2 linked regions of the Heyndrickxia acidicola genome follow. The protein of the gene in region 1 interacts with the protein of each later gene in a pairwise test. Links are inferred from orthologs where the notes say so. Each region holds a gene or a part of one and is shown on either strand. Other genes may lie near its edges. The genes, in order: lon and rplI.

Region 1 (3,306 bases):
ACTTTGATACTGAGGTTCCATTCCCGCTGATTAGCGATCAGATTGATGAACAAAGCGTGTAATGAGACATTGACGAATTGGTGAAGGGGGATTTTTGCTTTGAACAGCAGGTAAGAGAATCCCTTGAAACTTTGAAGTGGTGAAGACTTCAGAGCCTTATAAAAAAGCAAATGCCTGGAGTGTAAATTAACAGGCAACAATAACATAAGCAAGTAAATAGATGAAGCTAATAAAAGAAATCGGCATTTGCCGATTTCTTTTATTGAGCAAATTTCGGTCATAATGATTCCTGCTGGCATTTTTAGAAAGCTGATTGAATGTAATCGTGATTGGACCAGCTGTATGCAGGATTAATTAAGCTGAGGAATAATCCCAGGCCTTTTCGTTTTATGTATCATAAATTAAGGGTATTGTTGAATACTATGAGAAGAAAAAAAAATCCATGGTCATTATAAAAGAGTGTGTATAAAATGGACATGAAAAACCAAATACGTTAGAATTGTAAAAAGATTCACCGGATAGTGGATATTGACAATTCATGTTTGATACATATATGTAAGTGTGTGTTACCTACCTGGAGGTGTAGTATTTTGGCAAAAAAATCTGAAAAGCTTGTCCCGCTTCTTCCGCTAAGGGGGCTGCTTGTGTACCCGACTATGGTCCTTCATTTGGATGTGGGCCGCGATCATTCTGTCCAGGCTCTTGAAGAAGCAATGATGAATGATCATATGATTTTCCTGACAACGCAGAAGGATGTTTCTATAGACGAACCTGGACAAGAGGATCTCTATCAAGTCGGGACTCTTACGAAAGTAAATCAAATGCTTAAGCTGCCAAACGGGACAATCCGTGTCTTGGTAGAAGGGTTAAAAAGGGCGGAAATTGTCCGCTTTTATGATGAAGGGCAGTATTATGCTGTGTCCCTCAAAGAATATGGAGAGGACAAAAAGGCAGATGTAGAAACAGAAGCCCTCATGAGAACTATGCTTGAGTATTTTGAGCAATATATTAAGCTTTCCAAAAAGGTTTCTGCTGAAACCCTGGCAACTGTCCAGGATATTGAGGAGCCTGGAAGGATGGCGGATATTATTGCTTCTCATCTTCCATTGAAGCTTATTCAAAAGCAGGAAATACTGGAAACAGTAAATGTAAAAGATCGTCTAAATAAAGTCATCGACATTATTAATAATGAAAAAGAAGTCTTAAATCTGGAGAAAAAAATTGGCCAGCGTGTGAAGAAGTCGATGGAAAGAACACAAAAAGAGTACTATCTTCGCGAGCAAATGAAAGCCATTCAAAAAGAACTGGGAGACAGAGAGGGGAAAACGGGTGAGGTATCGGATTTAACGGATAAAATCGAGAATTCCGACATGCCGGAGCATGTAAGAAAAACAGCTCTTAGAGAACTGGATCGTTATGAAAAAGTTCCTTCCAATTCAGCGGAAAGCTCTGTCATCCGGACATATTTGGATTGGATTCTATCCCTCCCGTGGACGAACGCAACCGAAGATGACCTCGACCTTTCAAAAGCGGAATACATTTTAAACAGGGACCACCATGGCCTTGAAAAAGTGAAGGAAAGGGTTCTTGAGTATCTGGCTGTTCAAAAGCTGACGCAATCCTTAAAGGGTCCTATTTTATGTCTTGCAGGACCTCCTGGTGTTGGGAAAACCAGTCTTGCACGGTCGATAGCGGAATCACTTGGAAGAAAGTTTGTTCGTGTTTCGCTTGGAGGAGTCCGTGATGAAAGTGAAATTCGAGGCCACCGCAGAACCTATGTAGGGGCAATGCCGGGACGGATTATCCAGGGAATGAAGAAAGCAGGAACCGTTAACCCAGTTTTCCTTCTTGATGAAGTGGATAAAATGTCCAGTGATTTCAGGGGAGATCCTTCCTCCGCTATGCTGGAGGTTCTTGATCCGGAACAAAACCATAATTTCAGCGATCACTATATAGAAGAAACATATGATCTTTCAAAGGTCATGTTTATTGCTACAGCGAATGACCTGTCTACCATTCCCGGACCTCTTCGGGACCGTATGGAAATTATTACGATTGCAGGATATACGGAGCTTGAAAAGATTGGAATCGCAAAAGACCATCTTCTTCCGAAACAAATGAAGGAGCATGGCTTGTCCAAATCCCAAATGCAGGTAAGAGATGATGCGTTCCAAAATATCGTCCGTTATTACACACGTGAAGCAGGGGTGCGCGGATTGGAGCGGGAGATCGCTTCCATCTGCAGAAAAATAGCAAAAATCATTGTTTCGAGCGAGAGGAAACGTGTTATTATTAACGGGAGGAATATTAATGAATATTTGGGCAAGGCGAAATTCCGTTATGGCCAGGCTGAACTAGAAGACCAGGTAGGGGTAGCTACAGGACTAGCCTATACAACTGTGGGCGGAGATACCTTGCAAATTGAAGTTTCACTTTCGCCAGGCAAAGGAAAACTTGTCTTAACCGGAAAACTGGGTGATGTAATGAAGGAGTCCGCCCAGACAGCTTTTAGCTTTGTCCGTTCAAAAGCAAAGGATCTTCATTTAGAAGAAGATTTCCATGAAAAATATGATATTCATATCCATGTTCCTGAAGGGGCTGTACCAAAGGATGGGCCATCGGCGGGCATAACGATCGCCACTGCGCTTATCTCTGCCTTAACAGGGCATGCAATCCACAAAGAAGTGGGAATGACGGGCGAAATTACTCTGCGCGGCCGGGTTCTCCCTATTGGAGGCTTAAAAGAAAAGTCGCTGGGAGCACACCGTGCGGGACTTAAGACGATCATTATTCCACATGATAATGAAAAAGACATCGATGATATTCCAGAAAGTGTAAGGCGTGATTTAACATTTGTTCCTGTATCTCAAATGGATCAGGTGTTGAAGACGGCTTTAATAGGTGATGTATATGAAGGTTAACCAGGTAGAGCTTGTAATAAGTGCAGTAAGGCCGGAACAGTATCCGGATGGGCTGCTTCCCGAATTTGCTTTGGCAGGGAGATCTAACGTTGGGAAATCTTCGTTGATCAATAAGTTGATTAATCGTAAAGCAATGGCAAGGACTTCCTCCAAGCCGGGAAAAACGCAGACGCTTAATTTTTATAAGATTGAAGAGACTCTTTTCTTTGTAGATGTTCCTGGCTACGGCTATGCCAAAGTCTCCAAAACAGAGAGAGAAAAGTGGGGGAAAATGATTGAAACCTATTTTACATCGAGGAAACAGCTGAGGGCAGCTATTCTTATTACAGATGTAAGGCATCCTCCTACTAAGGATGACGTCACGATGTATGAATTCCTTAAGCAT
Region 2 (3,331 bases), 3.2 Mb from region 1 along the record:
TGATTCACGGATATCTGACATCATTGGACGCTTGTCCTGTCTTTGTTCCACACCACGGGATAACTGTGACAGGGCAATTACAGGAACCTGAAGCTCACGGGCCAATGCTTTTAAAGAACGGGAAATCTCGGAAACCTCCTGCTGACGGTTATCAGAGGATCTGCCATTCCCTTGGATAAGCTGAAGATAGTCAATTAAGATCATGCCCAGCCCATGTTCCTGCTTTAAGCGGCGGCATTTTGAACGGATTTCACTGATCCTAATACCTGGAGTATCATCAATGTAAATACCTGAATCTGATAAGCTTCCCATAGCCATCGTCAGCTTTCGCCAATCCTCATCAGTTAAGGAGCCTGTACGAAGGTTTTGGGCATTGATGTTTCCCTCTGCACAAAGCATACGCATAACCAGCTGCTCTGCCCCCATCTCCAAACTGAAGATCGCTACGTTTTCCTCCGTCTTTGTTGCAACATTTTGGGCAATGTTCAAGGCAAATGCCGTTTTCCCCACTGAAGGACGCGCCCCTACAATGATTAGATCGTTACGCTGGAAGCCTGCTGTCATCCCGTCCAGCTCCACAAACCCAGTAGGAATCCCAGTAATATCCCCTTTACGATTATGAAGGAGTTCGATATTGTCGTAGGTTCTTACCAGAACATCCTTAATATCATGGAAAGCACCTGCATTCTTTCGCTGGGCAACCTCCATAATACTTTTTTCTGCTTCATTCAGGAGTTCGTCTACTTCATCTTCGCGGGCATATCCATCCTGAGCAATGGTCGTTGCCGTCCGGATCAACCGTCTTAATAGCGACTTCTCTTCTACTATTCTTGCGTAATACTCTATGTTGGCTGCAGTCGGAACCGAAGCGGCAAGTTCGCTTAAATACGAAATGCCGCCTACGTCCTCGAGCAATTTCTTAGCGCCGAGCTCCTCTGCCACAGTAATTAAATCTACCGCTTTTCCCTGATCATTTAACTCAAGGAATATATCAAAAATCTTTTGATGCGCACTCCGGTAAAAATCATCCGGAATCAAAATCTCCGTCGCCATGATTAAGGAAGCCGGCTCAAGGAAAATTGCACCAAGTACCGCCTGCTCCGCCTCAATATTCTGTGGCGGAATACGATCTGCAAATAAATCACTCATCTATTTTAACCTCCCACTTTCTTTATGGGCAGTCTGCTTACATTTTATCCATATAAAAAATGTGATCTAAAATATGACCACATTTTTCATACTGTCATTCTATTGTAACATGAACGTGGTTTCAATAGCTCTGGCAATTTTAGCTTTCTTCCGTAATGTGTACATTTAAGGTTGCTGTTACGTCAGAATGCAATTTCAATGGAACTTTGGTGTATCCAAGTGTTCTGATGGCATCATTTAACTCTATTTTGCGCTTATCAACTTTTATTTTATGGACTTTATTTAATTCCTCAGCAATCTGCTTGCTCGTAATAGATCCAAATAGACGACCGTCTTTTCCTGATTTTGCTTTTAATTCTACCGTTAATTTTTCAATTTGCTCTTTTAGTTGTTTCGCTTCGCTGAGCTCATTGGCAGCGGCTTGCGCCTCTTTTTTCTTTTGTGCTTCAAGTCCCTTAAGATTTCCCGTTGTTGCTTCAACAGCAAGGCCCTGCTTTAGCAAAAAGTTGTGTGCATATCCGTCTGCCACATTCTTTGTTTCTCCCTTTTTGCCTTTTCCTTTAACATCTTTTAGAAATATTACTTTCATGATTTTTGACTCCCTTCCAAGTAATCTTCAATTGCTTTTAGCAATAGGTTCTCGGCTTCTTTAATTGTAACATCTTTCAGCTGGGTAGCGGCATTTGACAAATGCCCGCCTCCATCCAGACTTTCCATAACAACCTGAACATTGACATTCCCCAATGATCGGGCACTGATCCCCACTTCATTTTCGCCCCTTTTGGCAATAACAAAAGACGCTTGCACACCGTCCATTGTCAGCAGCGTGTCGGCAGATTGTGCAGTTAGTACTGGTGTACATATCACATTTTCAGGGGCGCAGGCAACGGCTATCCCATCAAAATAGAATTTTACCTTTTCTATTATTTTAGATCGCTGCAGATAGGTATCTACATCTTCTTTTAAGAATTTTTGAACAAGTACAGTGTCAGCTCCCAATGCCCTTAAATATGAAGCTGCATCAAATGTACGCGAACCCGTTCTAAGTGTAAAGCTTTTTGTATCCACAATAATACCGGCAAGCAGTGCAGTTGCTTCTAATGAATTAATCTTTTCATTCTTTGGCTGATACTCTAACAGCTCAGTGACCAGTTCTGCAGTAGATGATGCGTAAGGCTCCATATACACGAGCATAGGATTTTTGATGAAATCTTCACTTCGGCGGTGATGATCGATGACCACCACATCATCAATTTTTTTCAACAGCTTTTCTTCAATAACAAAAGATGGCTTATGGGTATCCACTACCACAAGCAATGTATCCTCGGTTGCCATTTCGATTGCTTCCTCGGGTGTAATGAAACGGGAATAGATGTCAGGATACTGTTTGATTTCATTGATTAAACGTTTAACACCTGTATCAAGCTCATTGAAATTGATCACAACATAAGCTTCTTTTTGGTTCATTTGTGCGACTTTCCGAATTCCGATAGCTGCTCCTACAGCATCCATATCCGGAAACTTATGCCCCATAATGATGACTTTATCGCTTTCAAGCATTAATTCCTTTAAAGCATGGGAAATGACCCTTGCACGGACTCTAGTCCGTTTTTCCATAGGGTTGGTTTTGCCTCCATAGAATTTCACTTTGCCGTTGGTTTGTTTCATCGCGACCTGGTCCCCTCCGCGGCCAAGTGCAATATCTAGGCTTGATTGTGCCAGTGTTCCCAGATCAGGAAGGGAAGGGACGCCAGAACCTACACCCACACTTAATGTAAGGGGAACATTTTTCTTGGTGGTGGTTTCTCTTACTTCGTCCAGGATTGAAAACTTTTCCTTTTCCAAATCATGCAGAATTTTTTCATTAAAAACAGCAAAGAAACGTTCAGAGGATACCCTTTTTAGAAAAATGCCATGCTCCATTGCCCAGTTATTTAGAATGGACGTCACAAGGCTGTTTAAGCTGCTTTTGGTCTGGTCATCCATCCCCTGTGTCATTTCATCATAATTATCCAAATAGATAATGGCAAGGACACTTCTTTCTTCTTCGTACAGCTTTTCGACCTGTGTTTGCTCCGTAACATCAAAGAAATAAAGCAGGCGCTCCTCCAGTTTAAGGATGACACGATATTTTCGGTCATTGAGCGTGACAATTTCCGTATTCAGCTCCTGCTTAATAAAT

Evidence for each region.
Region 2: the proteins of lon (region 1) and rplI interact in binary tests that used the Escherichia coli proteins (3 or more experiments, as listed by UniProt). The link is inferred for Heyndrickxia acidicola from one-to-one orthologs.

What each region holds. Positions count from the first base shown.
Region 1 is NZ_KV440953.1:136,974-140,279, forward strand. The notes cover bases 281-3,255. They hold lon (endopeptidase La), read left to right. Parts: upstream 281-590; coding sequence 591-2,921; downstream 2,922-3,255. Other genes in these bases: yihA (ribosome biogenesis GTP-binding protein YihA/YsxC), read left to right, coding at 2,911-3,255. Outside these bases: ATP-dependent protease LonB, read left to right, coding at 1-62; more of yihA, read left to right, coding at 3,256-3,306.
Region 2 is NZ_KV440953.1:3,363,101-3,366,431, forward strand. What follows is about bases 14-3,013. They hold rplI (50S ribosomal protein L9), read right to left. Parts: upstream 1,739-3,013; coding sequence 1,289-1,738; downstream 14-1,288. Other genes in these bases: dnaB (replicative DNA helicase), read right to left, coding at 14-1,149; A5N88_RS15645 (DHH family phosphoesterase), read right to left, coding at 1,735-3,013. In the rest of the region: more of dnaB, read right to left, coding at 1-13; more of A5N88_RS15645, read right to left, coding at 3,014-3,331.